One region of the Cellulosimicrobium sp. G4 BAM 1002 genome, then DNA from elsewhere that is predicted to be linked to it. Evidence: predicted binding sites of a transcription regulator. Region 1 holds the regulator's gene; each other region holds the start of a gene.

Region 1 (5,705 bases):
GGACGACCCCGGGCCGTTGACGCCGACCCGGGGTCGTGCCGTGCTCGCTCCCCGGGGGTGTCCACAGGGCCCGACCCAGCGTCGGTGCGCGACCGTAGACTCGGCGGGTGCCCCCCTCCCGTGCCTCCGCCCGACCCGTCGTGGACCACACCGACCGAGCGGACGACGCCGGGCCGGACGACGGCCCGGCGGCGACGGCGTCCGTGCCGGAGGTCGACGCGCTCCTCGACCTCGCGGTCGGGCGGCTCGGGGGAGCGCGACGCGATGGGCAGCACGCGATGGCCGCGGCGGTCACCGCGGCGATCGAGGGCACCGAGCACCTCGTCGTCCAGGCCGGCACCGGCACCGGCAAGTCGCTCGGCTACCTGGTCCCCGCGGTACGGCACGCGGTGGCGACGGACGAACGCGTCGTCGTCTCGACGGCGACCCTCGCGCTCCAGCGCCAGGTGATCACACGCGACCTCCCGCTCGTCGCGGACGCCATCGCCGACCGCCTCCCGCGCCCCGCCTCGATCGCCCTGCTCAAGGGGTGGCACAACTACCTGTGCGTGCACAAGATCGCCGGCGGCTACCCGGTCGACGAGCCCACGCTGTTCGACCTGCCCGGCGAGTCCGCCGGCGCGGCGGACCACCCGGCCGCGCGGGGCGGGACGAGCGCGGCGGCGCTCGGCGAGCAGGTCGTGCGCCTGCGGGAGTGGGCCGACGAGACGGCGACCGGAGACCGCGACGACCTCGTGCCGGGCGTGAGCGACAAGGCCTGGCGCCAGGTGTCGGTGACCGCGCTCGAGTGCCTCGGCCAGCGGTGCCCGCTGCTCGCGGAGTGCTTCCCGGAGCGCGCACGGGCCGCCGCGCGCGAGGCCGACGTCGTCGTGACGAACCACGCGATGCTGGGCATCGCGGCGATGGGCTCACCCGGAGTCCTTCCCGAGCACGACGTGCTCGTGGTCGACGAGGCGCACGAGCTCGCCGACCGCGTGACCGCCGCGGCGACGGTGGACCTCTCCGTGCCCGCCATCGAGAGCGCCGCCCGGCTCGCACGGCGGCACGCCGGGGTGCAGACCGACGCCCTCGACGCGGCGTCGGCGGCGTTCGGGACGGTCGTCGGCGCGCTGCCGGCCGAGCGCTTCCCGGACGGGCTGCCGGAGGACGCGCGCACGGCCGTGGCGGCCGTGCGCGACGCCGCGCGCGAGGTGCTCTCGTCGCTCAAGCCCGAGACGGGCGTCACGAAGCCGGCACAGCCCGACACCGGTCTCAAGATGGCGCAGTCGACCATGCTCCAGCTCTTCGAGATCGCCGAGCGCATGGCGGCCGACCCCACCGGACACGACGTGCTGTGGTGCTCGCGCCCCGGGGAGGGCGGGTGGTCGGCCGACCGGTTCGGGGAGGGCGCGAGCCGCCTGCACGCCGCGCCCCTCGGCGTCTCCGGGCTCATCCGGACCCATCTGCTCGCGGAACGCACGGGCGTCTTCACCTCGGCCACGCTCGCGCTCGGCGGGACGTTCGACCCCGTCGCCCGGACGTTCGGGCTGGGTGGCGCAGACGGCGAGAAGGAGGACGCGCCGCGTTGGCGCGGCCTCGACGTCGGCAGCCCGTTCGACTACGCGCGCCAGGGGATCCTCTACGTCGCGAAGCACCTGCCGACCCCGGGTCGCGACGCGGCGACGGAGCACCAGCTCGACGAGATCGCCGCGCTCGTCGAGGCCGCCGGCGGTCGGACGCTCGGGCTGTTCTCGTCCCGGCGCGCGGCGGTCGCGGCGGCCGAGGCGATGCGCGAGCGGCTCGACGTGCCGATCCTGTGCCAGGGCGACGACCAGCTCCCGACGCTCGTCAAGGAGTTCGCCGCCGACCCGGCGACGTGCCTCTTCGGCACGCTGTCGCTGTGGCAGGGGGTCGACGTGCCGGGACCGTCCTGCCAGCTCGTCCTCATCGACCGGATCCCGTTCCCCCGCCCGGACGACCCGGTGAAGTCCGCGCGCGCCCGAGCCGTGGAGGCCTCGGGCGGGAACGGGTTCATGCAGGTCTCCGCCACGCACGCGGCGCTGCTGCTCGCGCAGGGCGCCGGGCGGCTCGTGCGGTCCACCCAGGACCGCGGCGTGGTCGCGGTGCTCGACCCGCGCCTGGCCACCGCGCGCTACGGCACGTTCCTCACGCGCTCGATGCCGGGCTTCTGGCAGACGACCGACCGCGACGTCGCCACCGCTGCGCTGCGGCGCCTGGTCACCCTAGGCTGAGGTCTCCGACCGACTTCACGGAGGCGAGATGACCACGAGCACGTCCGGGCAGGACAGCGAGGGCGCGACGACGGGAGGTTCCGGAGGGGGAGGCGCGCGGACCACGAAGCTCGCGATCGTGGGCGCTGGCGCCGTCGGGTCGACGCTCGCCTACGCGGCGCTCATGCGTGGCGCGGCGCGGACGGTCGCGCTGCTCGACGTCAACCGCGCCAAGGTCGAGGCCGAGGTCCTCGACCTCCAGCACGGCATCCAGTTCATGCCGATGGCCCGCGTCGAGGGCTCCGACGACGTCGCGGTGTGCGCGGACGCCGACGTCGTCGTGGTGACGGCGGGCGCCAAGCAGAAGCCCGGCCAGACGCGGCTCGACCTCGCCGAGGCCACCATCGGCCTCGTCCGCAAGATCTTGCCCGGGCTGGTGGAGGTCGCACCCGACGCGACCTACGTCATGGTCACGAACCCGGTCGACATCGTCACGTACGCCGCGCTCAAGATCTCCGGCCTGCCCCCGCAGCAGCTGTTCGGCAGCGGGACGGTCCTCGACTCGTCACGGCTGCGCTTCCTCGTCGCCCAGCACTGCGGGGTCGCGGTGCAGAACGTGCACGCCTACGTCGCCGGCGAGCACGGCGACACCGAGATCCCCCTGTGGAGCTCCGCCACGATCGGTGGGACACCCCTGCTGGAATGGCGCGGGATCGGCGGTGCGGGGCCGCTCACGGCGGAGGTTCGGGCAGAGATCGCGCACGAGGTGGTGCACTCGGCCTACCGGATCATCGAGGGCAAGGGGGCGACGAACTACGCCGTCGGCCTCGCCGGCACACGGATCATCGAGGCCGTGCTCGACGACGAGCACCGCATCCTGCCCGTGTCGACGCTGCTCGCGGGCGACTACGGCATCGAGGACGTGTGCCTGTCGTTGCCGACGCTCGTCGACCGGCGTGGGGCCGTAGAGCGCGTGGAGGTTCCCCTGTCGGGCGAGGAGCTCGCGGGACTGCACGCCTCGGCCGACTCGCTGAGGGCCGTCGCACGCCGCTTCGGGCTCTGAGCGCCCGAGCGTGAGCACGCACGGAGCCGGGTGATCGTCCTCGACCACCCGGCTCCCGGCGTGCTCAGAGGCTGCGCAGCACCGAGACGACGCGACCGAGGACCTGGGCGTCGTCGCCGGGGATCGGGTCGTACGCGGCGTTGCGCGGCATGAGCCAGACGTGCCCGTCGGCGCGGCGCAGACTCTTGACCGTCGCCTCGCCGTCGATCATCGCTGCGACGATCTCGCCGTTCTCCGCGACGGGCTGCCGGCGCACGACCACCCAGTCGCCGTCGCAGATCGCGGCCTCGATCATCGAGTCGCCCTGCACGCGGAGGAGGAACAGCTCGCCCTCGCCGACCAGCTGGCGAGGCAGCGGGAAGACGTCCTCGACCACCTGCTCGGCGAGGATCGGACCGCCTGCGGCGATCCGTCCGACGACGGGCACGTAGGACGGCGCGGGGTGCGCCTCGTCGTACTCGGGCTGGGGCGCGGACGCGGTGAGGGACGTGGCGCGCCGCGCGTCGTCGGGCTGGACGACCTCGATGGCCCGGGGCCGGTTCGGGTCCCGGCGCAGGTACCCCTTGCGCTCGAGCGTCGTGAGCTGGTGCTTCACCGACGACGGGCTCGTCAGGCCGACGGCCTCGCCGATCTCGCGCATGCTGGGCGGGTACCCGCGCTGCTCGACGCACGCCCTGATGGTCTCGAGCACGAGACGCTGGCGCGGGGTCAGCCCGTCGCCCCCCGCCGAGCCGTCCGGGAGCTCGCGCACCTCGGCGAGCCCCCGTGCGCTGTCCGTGCCTCGTCCCGCCATGGTCCGCTCCGCCCTCGTCCGTCGCGGGCCGCGGAGCTCGACTGCCCGCTCCCGGCCTCCCTCACCCGGGACGAGCGCCCCGGGCTCCGGCCGTGCCGGAGCGTCCAGGGATGGACATGTCCGGCGAACCGACCTGCCCCCAGGTTAGGGGAGAGCGCGACACGAATCAAACATTTGTTCGAGCATGTCTCGACTCCGTCGGTGGTTCGTGATAGACCTTCGTACAGATGTTCTACGTACAGGTGTTCGACCGGCGACATGTCGGCGGACGGACGACGGGGCTCGTGGGGCGGATCGACCGGGGAAGGCGATCCGCCCCAGGGGCCGGGACGGGGAAGACATGAGCACGATCACGCTGTCGGCGTCCGGGCCGGGCATCTCGCGGGTGCGTCAGCAGGCGCCCGAGGGTCGTCTGCGCCTCACGCGCCGAGGTCGGGTGGTGCTCGTCCTGCTCGTCGCTCTCGTCGCCCTGCTCGCCGCCCGGGTGGGTTCCGCGGTGGCAGGTGGCCCCGGTGAGCCCGTCGAGGTGCGGGTCCACGTGGTGTCGGCGGGCGAGACCCTGTGGGACCTCGCCGCGGCAGTCGCCGATCCGGGCGATGACCTCCGGGACGTCGTGGGTGGTCTCGTCGAGCTCAACGAGCTCCCGTCGGCCGGGCTCCAGGTGGGGCAGCGCGTGCTCCTGCCGGTCGAGAGCGCGTGACGCGGAGCTCGATGCCCTTCGCGCGCTCGCTCGGGGTGTGATCGAGGACACGTCGTGCGGCCGGACCTCGATCGCCCTCAGGGGTTGCGCGGAGTGATGAGGACTACCTAAGTTAGTCTCACCTCACACGCCGGGCTGGGGGGCTGGGCGAAGAGGCGAGGAGCACGCGGTCCACCGCGGCTCCTGCGCACGTCGGCGCGCGTGAGGCGAGTCATGCGCGAGATGGGGACGGGGGCGTCCCGACGGGGGCGGTCGGAATCGACCGCCCCCGTTCTGCTGTCCGCGCCCGGGAAGGTCCCACCCAGGGCGCGTGTTGCACGCGCACGCCGCGACGGCTTACGTTCGACGCGCCGACGCCGACGGCGCCGGCGCGACCCCGCGGAGGAGCCCGCCCATGCACTGCCCTTTCTGCCGCCACGCGGACTCCCGAGTCGTCGACTCGCGTACCTCCGACGACGGCGCGTCGATCCGCCGTCGGCGCCAGTGCCCGGAGTGCAACCGCCGGTTCACGACGATCGAGACCGCGAGCCTGTCCGTCGTCAAGAGGTCGGGCGTCACCGAGCCGTTCTCGAGGGAGAAGATCGTCAACGGCGTCCGCAAGGCGTGCCAGGGCCGCCCGGTCAACGAGGACGACCTGGCCGTCCTGGCGCAGCGCGTCGAGGAGACGATCCGCGCGAGCGGCAGCGCGGAGCTCGACGCCTACGAGATCGGTCTCGCGATCCTCGGCCCCCTGCGGGAGCTCGACGAGGTCGCCTACCTGCGGTTCGCGAGCGTCTACCAGGCGTTCGACTCCCTCGAGGACTTCGAGAGCGCGATCACCTCGTTGCGGGTCGAGCGCGCCGAACGTCGGCGCTCGGCGCCCGGGTCGGGCGACACCGTGGACCGCGACGGCGAGGGACCGGGCGGTGAAGGATCCGGCCCCGACGACCCGGTCCAGGA
Region 2 (5,705 bases), 2.0 Mb from region 1:
GATCCCGAAGGCGCCCGCAGCCTCGGAGACGGTTGCGAGGTTTCGCTCGTCGATCGACGCGTAGCGGATGGGCTGACGCTTGACGAACGAGCCGTCGCCGAGGAGGTGCGCCAGCATGACGACCTTGCGGTCATCCCACTCGGCGTTGCGCTCAGGGCCCGGGACGTGGCGCGGCACACCGATGCGCGAGCCGACCTCGAGGTCGCCGAGCGCGGTCCAGCCGTCGTAGGTGAGGAACGGGTGGTTCGCCGTCGCCTCGATCTCCTTGCCCGACGCCAGCCGCATCAGGAAGACCGGCTTCACCCCGGTGGGGAACACGTGCGTCAGGTGCCGACGCACATACTGCAGCCGATCGTTGAGCGCCCACACGGGGACGTCCTTGGCGTTGAGCGCGAACAGCTCACCCAGGCTCGTCTCCGCCCCCGTGTCGGCGCGCAGGATCTTGGTGTCCTCGGTCAGGCAGCCGGACTCACGGAGGTCGCTCATCTGGGGCTTCTTGTCCCCACGCTGCTCAGGACCACGGTTCAGCTGCGAGATCGCGATGACGGGGACCTCGAGCTCCTTCGCGAGCAGCTTGAGCGCACGGGAGAACTCCGAGACCTCCTGCTGACGGGACTCCACGCGCTTGCCCGAGCTCATGAGCTGGAGGTAGTCGATCACGACGAGCTTGAGGTCGTGCCGCTGCTTGAGGCGGCGGCACTTAGCACGGATCTCCATGAGCGACATGTTCGGCGAGTCGTCGATGAACAGCGGCGCCTCGGCGACCTTGCCCATCGTCGCCGCAAGCTTCTGCCAGTCCTGGTCGTCCATCTTGCCCGAGCGCATGCGCGTGAGCGGCACCTTCGCCTCGGCCGCGAGCATTCGCATGGTGATCTCGTTGCGACTCATCTCCAGGGAGAAGATGACGGACGCCATCTGGTGGTGCACCGCGGCGTGCGTCGCGACGTTGATGCCCAGCACCGAGTTGTGGGTGGGCACCATCGACCGGCTCGCCAGGTACAGGTGCGAGGGGTGCTCGACCTCCACGCAGCGCACCGGCACAGACGGCACGGGTCGCACGGCGACCACGAACCGCGACGTCAGCTTCGCTGTGGCCGGGCGTCGACGTTCCTTGTGGGCGAGGCGCTTGCGCTCGACCCGGAAGACGTCGTCGTTCGTCGTGAAGGTGATCGTGTAGGCCGTGGACGACTCCGCGCTGCGACCCTTCACCGTCCGCGCCGACCAGCCGCTGCGGTAACCCAGCGACAAGACGAGTTCCTGCACCTCGAGAGCGAGACCCTCGTCGGTCAGCGTGATCTGCACGCTGCCCTGAGCGCCGACTGCTCCCTTGCTGTCCAACAACCCCGCTAGCAGGTCTCGCCGCTGGGCCTCGCTCGCCCGAAGGTACCCCGGGGGGATGTGCTCCCCCAGCGCACGCAGACGCTCCGGGTCAGGCTGTACCTCGTGTCCCAGGCCCTCGATCCGCATCGCGATCTCAGGGTCGGCCGAGGTGAGCTCCGCCCGCCGCGAGCTGCCGTCGCCCAGCCAGACGCCGAGCGCGTACGGGTGGATCGGCAGCTCGACCTCCGGGAGGCTGAGCGGCGCCGCCGTCGCGATCGAGTGGTTCGCGCGCCTGTCGGCCGTCGCGCACCGCACGGTGGCCGCGAGCTCCTCGGTGGTGCGCACGGACGACTCGGGCGTCTCGCCGGCACGCACGCCGCGGCGCTGAGCACGTGACGAGGTCACCCACTGGTGCTGGGCGTCCGCGACGATGACCGTGCCGTCGTCGAGCTCGACCTCGTAGCAGGGCCGGTCGACCATCACGTCGGTCGCGGCGACGACGCGCGTCGGTGTCCCGTCGGCCGCCACGAGCAGGTCGCCGACGGCGACGTCGCCCATGGTCGTCCAGCCCGACGGCGTCGGGAGCGGCGTGTCCAGCGCGAGGGCCTTTCCAATGGCCGGACGTGCGGCCACGACGATCATCTGGCCGGGGTGGAGTCCGTTGGTCAGCCGGTCGAAGTCGGAGTAGCCGGTAGGGACGCCGGTCATGCCCTCCCCGCGACCCTGCGCGGCCTCGATCTCGTCGAACGTCGGGCCGAGGATCTCGGACAGCGGCAGGTAGTCCTCGGTCGTGCGCCGCTCCGTGACGGCGTAGACCTCGGCCTGCGCGTTGTTGACGATGTCGTCGACGTCGCCGCCGTCGGTCGCGTACCCGAGCTGCACGATGCGCGTGCCGGCCTCGACGAGGCGGCGCAGCACGGCGCGCTCGCGCACGATACGCGCGTAGTACCCGGCGTTGGCGGCCGTCGGGACGCCGGCCATGAGGTCGTGGATGTACGGGGCTCCACCGATGCGCTGGAGCTCGCCGCGCTTGGTGAGCTCCGCGACGACGGTGATCGCGTCGGCCGGCTCGCCCCGGCCGTAGAGGTCGATGATCGCCTCGTAGACGATCTCGTGGGCCGGGCGGTAGAAGTCGGACCCGCGGATCTGCTCGATGACGTCGGCGATGGCGTCCTTGGAGAGCAGCATGCCGCCGAGGACGCTCATCTCGGCCGCGACGTCCTGGGGAGGCGTCCGGTCGAAGCCCGACGGCCCCGCCCCCCCGTAGCTCTCCTCGAGCTCGTCGATCGACATGCGCCCCTCGTTCCCCCGGCGGCACGACCCTCCCGGACCGCACGCACCGAGCATCGCCCCGCGTCGTACACCTGTTCTACTGCGGGCCACCCACATGACTGTCCCGGTGGCCGCACCTCCCGCCCCGGACAGGTACGACCTCGCGACACTAGATCGCGGGTCCACACCCTGCAAACGGCCCTGTGCACGTACCGGTGGACAGACCGGCCGATCCTGTGGACACGCTCCCCGGTGCTGTGCACACCCGGTGGAAAACGGTGTGGACAACGAAGCAATCTCGCTGTGTACATCCCGCAAGGCCGCCTCTGACCTGCCTCTTCACTACCCTCAGGGGTGTGGACGAAAGAATGTCGGACGACACGCCGACGACACGCCGGACACCTCCCGGACAGTCGGGCGACACCGGCGCGCCATCCACCACCCCCCGTCGTGTGCCGTCGTCCACAACCTCACCCACACCTTCGCCGTCGCCTCCGCAGACACAGCGCCGCGCCCGTTCCCGGCTCGACCGCGAGATCCTCGCGCTGGCCGTCCCCGCCCTCGGGGCTCTCGTCGCCGAGCCACTGTTCGTGCTCGTCGACAGCGCGGTCGTCGGCCACCTCGGCACCTCCCAGCTCGCCGGGCTGTCCCTCGCCTCCACACTCCTCGTCACCCTCGTCGGCCTGTGCGTCTTCCTCGCCTACGCGACCACGGCCGCCGTCGCACGACGCGTCGGGGCTGGGCACGCCCGCGAGGCGCTCCAGTCCGGCGTCGACGGCCTGTGGCTCGCCGCGGGCCTGGGCGTCGCGCTGGCCGCGGCCCTGTGGGTCCTCGCGCCGTGGGCGGTCGGGGTGATGGGCGGGACGGGCGACGTCGCCGAGCACGCCGTCGTCTACCTGCGCTGGTCGGCGCTCGGACTGCCCGGCATGCTCCTCGTCCTCGCCTCCACCGGAGTCCTGCGCGGCCTCCAGGACACCCGCACGCCGCTGTGGGTCGCCGCGGGCGGCGCGACGTTCAACGCCGTGCTCAACGTGGTTCTGGTCTACGGCGCCGGTCTCGGCATCGCCGGCTCGGGCATCGGGACGGCGGTCGCGCAGCTGACGATGGGCGCCGTCCTGGTCGTCGTGGTCGTCCGCGGCGCACGGCGGCAGGGCGCGTCCATGCGACCCGCGGCAGGTGGCATCTGGGCGAGCGCACGCGCCGGCGCGCCCCTCTTCGTCCGCACTCTCTCGCTCCGCCTCGCGATCCTCCTCACGGTCTTCGTCGCGACAGGGCTCGGGGAGGTCACGCTCGCCGGCTACCAGGTGGTCACCTCGGTCTGGGGCCTCGCGGCGTTCGCGCTCGACGCCCTCGCCATCGCGGCGCAGGCGCTCGTCGGGTACGGGCTCGGGGCCGACGACGTCCCGCGCGTCCGCGCCGTCCTCCGCCGCACGCTGCAGTGGGGCGTCGCGGCGGGCGCCGCGATCGGCGTCGTCATGGCCGCGGGCGGATGGTGGTTCGCCCTGCTCTTCACCTCGGACCCGGACGTCCGCGCGGCGGTCGCGCTCGGCATGGCCGTGTGCGGGCTGCTCATGCCCATGGCGGGCTGGGTGTTCGTGCTCGACGGCGTCCTCATCGGAGCCGGGGACGGTCGGTTCCTGGCCTGGGCGGGCATGCTCACACTCGTGGTCTACGTCCCGGCCGCGCTCGCCGTGCTGCGCTGGGCGCCCGACGGCGCAGCGGGACTCGCGTGGCTGTGGCTCGCCTTCGCTGGGGTCTTCATGGCGGCGCGCGCGCTGACCACCGGGCTGCGCGCCCGCGGCTCGCACTGGATGGTCACCGGAGCCCCCGCCTGACGCTCTGCCCCGGAAGCACGAAGGCCCGGCACCTCGCGAGAGGGGCCGGGCCTTCGTGACTGCTCTGCAGATCAGGCAGCGACGACCTTCACCGCGAGGGTCGCGGAGACCTCCGGGTGGAGGCGGACGGAGACCGTGTAGTCCCCGGTCGCCTTGATCGGCTGACCGATCTCGATCTTGCGCTTGTCGACCGACGCGCCGGCAGCGTTGACCGCGGACGCGATGTCCGCCGTCGTGACGGCACCGAAGAGGCGACCGGCGTTGCCGGCCTTCGCCTCGACGACGACCGGCTTCGACTGCAGCGAGTCGCGGATCGCCTTCGCGTCGTCGAGCGACGCGATCTCGCGAGCCTTGCGCGCCTTGCGGATCGCGGTGATCTCGGACTCGGCGCCCTTCGACCACGGCGTGGCGAGCTTGCGCGGGACGAGGAAGTTACGGGCGTACCCGTCCTTCACCTCGACGACGTCGCCGGGCTCACCGAGACCGGTGACCTCGTGGGTCAGGATCAGCTTGGCCATGAGTTGTCTCCCTTCCCGCTCAGCGTGCCGTGGACGTGTACGGCAGCAGCGCCATCTCGCGCGCGTTCTTCACCGCACGGGCGATCTGACGCTGCTCCTGGACGGAGACGCCGGTCACGCGACGCGCACGGATCTTCCCGCGGTCGGAGATGAACTTGCGCAGCAGGACGGTGTCCTTGTAGTCGACCGACTCGATCTTGGCCGACTTCAGCGGGTTGGACTTCTTCTTGGGCTTGCGCACCACAGGCTTCGCCATGGTGTTGCTCCTCTACAAGGTGCGATCCCCGCGTGCGGTCCGCGCCGACGGCCGGCGCTGGTCCCACGGAGATGAGTGTGTGTTCTGGGTGTGGCGAACGGTCAGAACGGGGGCTCGTCGGAGAACGAGCCGCCGGACGACGCGGGGCCGGCCGTGGCCCACGGGTCGTCGCTCTGCTGACCGCCGCCGGAAGAGCTGAATCCACCGCCGGAGGAGCCGCCCGAGGGCGAGCCTCCGAAGTTGCCGCCACCGCCGCCGAAGCCGCCGCCACCGCCACCCGAGCGCTGGGCGCGGGTGACCTTCGCGGAGGCGTAGCGCAGGGAAGGACCGATCTCGTCCACCTGCAGCTCGACGACGGTGCGCTTCTCGCCCTCGCGAGTCTCGTACGAGCGCTGGACGAGGCGGCCCTGCGCGATGACGCGCATGCCCTTCGTCAGCGACTCCGCGACGTTCTCCGCGGCCTCGCGCCAGATCGAGCAGCGCATGAACAGGGTGTCCCCGTCC
Region 3 (5,705 bases), 250 kb from region 1:
GCCTCCGAGGTACGACTCGCGTTCAGCCGCAACGGCGGCAACCTCGCCGACCCCGGCTCCGTCTCGTACCTGTTCTCCCGCAAGGGACTCGTCGTCGTGCCCAAGGCCGGTGGCGTGACCGAGGACGACGTCATGCTCGCCGCGCTGGACGCCGGCGCCGAGGAGGTCAGCGACGAGGGCGATGTCATCGAGGTGCTGTGCGAGGCCACCGACCTCGTCGCCGTGCGCACCGCGATCCAGGAGGCGGGCATCGAGTACGACTCCGCCGACTCGATCTGGCACCCGTCGATGGAGGTCGAGGTCGACGCCGACGGCGCGCGCAAGATCCTGCGCCTCATCGACGCGCTCGAGGACAGCGACGACGTGCAGAACGTCTACGCGAACTTCTCCGCGTCGGACGAGGTCATGGCGGAGCTCGAGAACGACGACTGATCCTCGTTGGTCCGGGCTGACCTGCAGGGGTGCGGACGCGGGTCGGCCGGGAGGTCGGTGCGCGGTCCACCATCCGCGCCGCTCGTTCCTCGCGGCGCTCCCGCCGGGCCCGTCCACGACCGCGCACCGACCTCCCGGCCGTCCCGCTGGCGAGTCCGTCGCCGGTCCGCGTGGCGCGACGGGTCGCTGTCGTTCACGTGAAAGGGTCGGGGCGTGCGCGTTCTCGGAGTGGATCCTGGGCTGACCCGGTGCGGGGTCGGGGTGGTGGACTCCCGGCCCGGGCGCCGGGCCGAGATGGTCGCCGTCGGCGTGCTGCGCTCGGACCCCGAGCTCAGCGTCGACCTGCGGCTGCTGCGGATCGCGGACCGGCTGGACGCGTGGCTCGACGAGCACGTGCCCGACGTCGTGGCCGTGGAGCGCGTGTTCGCGCAGCACAACGTCGGGACGGTCATGGGCACCGCGCAGGTGGCGGGGCTCGCGATGCTCGCCGCCGCGCGACGCGGTGTCCCCGTGGCGCTGCACACGCCGTCCGAGGTGAAGGCCGCGGTGACCGGCAGCGGTCGCGCGGGCAAGGAGCAGGTGCAGCGCATGGTGGCCGGGATCCTCGGGCTCGCCGAGCTGCCCAGGCCGGCCGACGCCGCGGACGCCCTCGCGCTCGCGATCTGCCACCTCTGGCGGCCCGCCGGGGCGCTGCAGGGCGGGGAGCGTCACGAGCTCACCCCTGCCCAGCGGGCGTGGGCCGCAGCCGAGCGGGCGTCCCGGACGAAGCCTCGCGCCGCGCGGTGAGGCGACGTGAGAGGTCGGCCGTGTCGGGTCGTCGCGGCGTCGGTCGCGCTTGCTAGAGTGGCGCCGGTCGTACGGGTGTTCGACGCCCCGTCCCGCGCCAGAATCCTGACCTGAACCCGGCTCGTCGAGCCGGACCGAGAGGAGCCCCGGTGATCGCGTCCCTCGCGGGAGTCGTGGCGAGCGTCCGGCTCGACCGCGCCGTGCTCGAGGTCGGGGGAGTGGGATACCTCGTCCACGCGACACCGGCCACGCTCTCCGCGCTGCGGGTCGGCGAGGCCGCGCGCCTCGCGACGAGCCTCGTCGTCCGGGAGGACTCCTTCACGCTCTTCGGGTTCGCCGACGACGACGAACGGTCGGTCTTCGAGACCGTCCAGACCGTCAGCGGCGTGGGTCCGCGGCTCGCGCTCGCGATGCTCGCGGTGCACACTCCCGACGCGCTGCGGCGCGCCGTGGCCGGCGGGGACATCGCGGCCCTCGTCCGGGTCCCGGGCATCGGCACCAAGGGGGCGCACCGCATCGCCCTCGAGCTCGGCGACAAGCTCGGACCCCCCACGGACGGCGACGCGCCGGGCGCCACGTCCGGAACGGTCGCCGCGCGCGCGGTCGACGACCGCCGCGACCAGGTGGTCGAGGCGCTCGTCGGGCTGGGCTGGAACCTCAAGGCCGCGGACGACGCGGTGTCGACCGTGCTCGCCGAGGCGGGAGTCGACGTCGTCGAGGCCACCGACGTGGCGGGGGCGCTGCGCGCGGCCCTGCGCGTCCTCGGCGGACCGCGGGGCTGACCATGGCGAACTTCGACAGGGTAGGAGTCGGCGCCGCCGACTTCGACGGGGACGGCGGGTCGTTCTCCTCCGAGCGCATCGTCGCCGCGGGCGCCGACGACCTCGAGCGCGCCGCCGAGGCCGCGCTGCGCCCGCGACGGCTCGAGGAGTTCGTGGGGCAGGCCGTCGTACGCGACCAGCTCTCGCTCGTCCTGCAGGCGGCGCTCGCCCGGGGCAGCTCGCCCGACCACGTCCTGCTCTCGGGCCCGCCCGGACTGGGCAAGACCACGCTCGCGATGATCATCGCCGCGGAGCTCGGTGCGTCGCTGCGCGTCACGTCCGGTCCGGCGATCCAGCACGCCGGTGACCTCGCGGCCGTGCTCTCCTCGCTCGAGGAGGGCGAGGTGCTCTTCATCGACGAGATCCACCGGCTGGCACGGCCGGCCGAGGAGCTCCTCTACATGGCGATGGAGGACTTCCGCGTCGACGTCGTCGTCGGCAAGGGTGCGGGCGCGAGCGCGATCCCGCTGAGCCTGCCGCCCTTCACGGCGGTCGGTGCGACCACGCGCGCCGGGCTGCTGCCCGCGCCGCTGCGCGACCGCTTCGGGTTCACCGGCCACCTCGACTTCTACTCCAGCGAGGAGCTCGAGCGGGTCCTCGCACGGTCCGCCGGGCTCCTCGGCGTCTCGCTCGACGCCGACGCCGCGCAGGAGATCGCCGGGCGGTCGCGCGGCACACCGCGCATCGCGAACCGGCTCCTGCGCCGGGTGCGCGACTGGGCGCAGGTCCGCGGGGACGGGGCGATGGACCTGCGCGCCGCCCGCGCCGCCCTCGAGGTCTACGAGGTGGACCCGATCGGCCTCGACCGGTTGGACCGCGCCGTCCTCACGGCGCTGTGCACCCGGTTCAACGGCGGACCCGTCGGGCTCGCCACGCTCGCCGTCACGGTCGGCGAGGAGGCCGAGACGGTGGAGACCGTCGCGGAGCCGTACCTGGTGCGCGAGGGGCTCATCGGCCGGACGCCCCGGGGGCGGGTCGCCACCCCTGCGGCCTGGGCGCACCTCGGTCTCACCCCGCCGCGCGACGGCGGGACCCTGTTCGACACCTGACCGCGGTCCGCGCGGCCCCGGGCCCTCGACGGCCCCGGAGGCCCCGGTCCTCGTGACGCCGGTCACAGGGGTCCGGCCCGAGGCACTAGGATGGTCGGGATCCGACCGGGCGGAACTCCGCGACGAGACGGCTCGTTGGTGATCAGTGCGCGCACACCTAGACTGCGCGCAGATCCCGCACAGAACAGGACACGTGAGACCCCGTCATGGATATCAGCTTCATCCTCATCCTCGCCCTCGCGGCGGGTGCGATGTTCCTCATGACCAGCCGCACCCGCAAGCAGCAGCGCGAGGCCCAGAACTTCCGGGCGAACCTGGCCCCCGGGCAGGAGGTGATGACGGGCTCCGGCATGTTCGGCACCATCGTCGAGGTCGACGAGGAGGCGGACGTGATCGTCATCGAGTCCACGCCGGGCAACCAGTCGCGCTGGCTGCGCGCCGCGATCGCCAAGCTCGTCGAGCCGCCGGTCGAGGCCGAGGAGGAGCTGGCCGACGTCGAGACGTCGGACTCCGTCTACGGCAGCGCCGCGAGCGACACCACGGGTCCGGCGAAGGACGGCGACGACCTCGTCGTCCCCGACGACCTGTCCGGCCTCACCGACGAGCGACCGGAGCGCGACCGCCGCGACGACGGCTCCGAGAGCAAGTGACCGTGCGCCGGTCGCGTCGAGCGACCGGCGCCTGACCTGGTCGGCCGCTCGGCCGACCGCACGAGAAAGACAGACAGTTGGCCAACTCCAGCACGCGCCGTTCCAGGCCCGTCCGGACGATCGTCCTGTTCCTGATCCTGTTCATCGTCGTCCCGTTCGGTGCGCTCGTGGCAGGAACCCAGCTCGACGGCAAGTCCACGGACAACCCCGGCGGCGCCTCGTTCGCCCCCGCGCTCGCGCTCGACCTCGAGGGCGGGACGCAGATCGTCCTCAAGCCCGTGACGGAGGACGACTCCGAGGTCACGCCCGAGACGATCAGCCAGGCGATCAACGTCATCCGCCAGCGCATCGACTCCTCCGGCGTCTCCGAGGCCGAGATCACGAGCCAGGGACGCAGCAACATCGTCGTCGGCATCCCGGGCCAGCCCTCGCAGGAGACGATCGACCTCGTCAGCACGTCCGCGCAGATGCGGTTCCGGCCGGTGCTCTCCGTGGGAGCCCCGACGGCCACCGTCACCGAGGACGAGGCGGCGACCGAGGACGGCGCTGCTCAGGAGCCGTCGGCCGAGGACGCTCCCGAGGCGACGGAGTCGGCGGAGGCCCCCACGGACACGGCGACGGAGCCGGCCGGCGAGGGCGCGGACACCGCGACCGAGGCCCCGGCCGACGACGCGACGACGGGCACCGAGGACGAGGCGGCCACCCGCCCGGAGAACCCGAGCGACCTGACGCAGATCACGCCTGAGCTGCAGGCGCAGTTCGACGCGCTCGACTGCACGCTGCCGGAGAACCAGGTCGGCGGCGACAGCGGGCCCACGGACTCGGCCTTCGTCTCGTGCGCCGACGACGGCTCGGCCAAGTACATCCTCGGCCCGGTCGAGATCGAGGGGACCGACATCGCGAACGCGAACTCGGGCCTGCGTGTCGGCCCGAGCGGTGCGGTCACGAACGTCTGGGTCGTCAACATCGAGTTCGACTCCGAGGGCACGACCGAGTTCCGCGAGGTCACGACGCGTCTCACGTCGCTGCCGGCACCGCAGAACCAGTTCGCGATGGTGCTCGACGGGCTCGTCATCTCGGCGCCCGTGTCGCAGGTCGTCATCCCCGACGGCAAGGCCGAGATCTCGGGCAGCTTCGACCGCGAGAGCGCGGCGACGCTCGCCAACCAGCTCAACTTCGGTGCGCTGCCCCTGACGTTCGAGGTGCAGAGCCAGGAGCAGATCTCCGCGACCCTCGGCAGCGAGCAGCTCCAGAAGGGGCTCATCGCCGGCGTCATCGGCCTGCTGCTCGTGTTCGTCTACTCGCTCTTCCAGTACCGGACGCTCGGCTTCCTCACGATCGCCTCGCTCCTGGTCGCCGGCGTCATCACGTACGTCGCGATCGTGCTGCTCTCGTGGGGCATCGGCTACCGGCTGTCCCTCGCGGGCGTCGCCGGTCTGATCGTGGCCATCGGTTTCACCGCCGACTCGTTCATCGTGTACTTCGAACGCATCAGGGACGAGCTCCGCGACGGCCGCACGCTCCAGCAGGCGGTCGCCAAGGGCTGGCTGCGCGCGCGGCGCACGATCCTCGCGGCCAAGGCCGTGAACCTGCTCTCCGCGATCGTCCTGTACTTCCTGGCGGTCGGCGGCGTGCAGGGCTTCGCCGTGACGCTCGGTCTGACGACGATCATCGACGTCGCCGTCGTCTTCTGGTTCACGCACCCGGTGATGGAGCTCCTCGCGCGCGTGCCGTTCTTCCGCGACGGCCACAAGTGGTCCGGCCTGTCGCCCGACCGGCTCCAGACCCGCGGACCGCGCTACGTCGGTGCCGGACGCGTGGTCACGGGGACGTCCGGTGCGTCGCGCGACGCACAGGACGCGCCCGTGGACGAGCCGGTCCCGGCGACGTCCCCGGAGTCCGAGGACGAGCTCGTCCTCGCCGGATCCCGCTCGAGACCGCCGGCGACGACGGACGACGGCCGTCGA

The links. Region 1 encodes LexA, which represses DNA repair genes until DNA is damaged. Its sites were predicted from a motif close to TCGAACANNTGTTCGA; they were not measured.
Region 2: the regulator LexA is predicted to act here: its motif matches at 2,677-2,692, upstream of ACMXGY_RS20490 (replicative DNA helicase).
Region 3: the regulator LexA is predicted to act here: its motif matches at 1,286-1,301, upstream of ruvA (Holliday junction branch migration protein RuvA).

The regions. Positions count from the first base shown of each region.
Region 1 is NZ_CP182109.1:2,011,151-2,016,855, forward strand. Features, by position in the region: gene ACMXGY_RS09030 (ATP-dependent DNA helicase) at 108-2,231, shown strand; gene ACMXGY_RS09035 (L-lactate dehydrogenase) at 2,260-3,273, shown strand; gene lexA (transcriptional repressor LexA) at 3,338-4,066, opposite strand; gene ACMXGY_RS09045 (LysM peptidoglycan-binding domain-containing protein) at 4,407-4,766, shown strand; gene nrdR (transcriptional regulator NrdR) at 5,161-5,705, shown strand, end outside.
Region 2 is NZ_CP182109.1:4,592,835-4,598,539, forward strand. Features, by position in the region: gene ACMXGY_RS20490 (replicative DNA helicase) at 1-2,613, opposite strand, end outside; gene ACMXGY_RS20495 (MATE family efflux transporter) at 3,045-4,427, shown strand; gene rplI (50S ribosomal protein L9) at 4,499-4,945, opposite strand; gene rpsR (30S ribosomal protein S18) at 4,965-5,201, opposite strand; gene ACMXGY_RS20510 (single-stranded DNA-binding protein) at 5,303-5,705, opposite strand, start outside.
Region 3 is NZ_CP182109.1:2,266,081-2,271,785, forward strand. Features, by position in the region: gene ACMXGY_RS10190 (YebC/PmpR family DNA-binding transcriptional regulator) at 1-432, shown strand, start outside; gene ruvC (crossover junction endodeoxyribonuclease RuvC) at 646-1,218, shown strand; gene ruvA (Holliday junction branch migration protein RuvA) at 1,368-2,000, shown strand; gene ruvB (Holliday junction branch migration DNA helicase RuvB) at 2,003-3,088, shown strand; gene yajC (preprotein translocase subunit YajC) at 3,295-3,738, shown strand; gene secD (protein translocase subunit SecD) at 3,816-5,705, shown strand, end outside.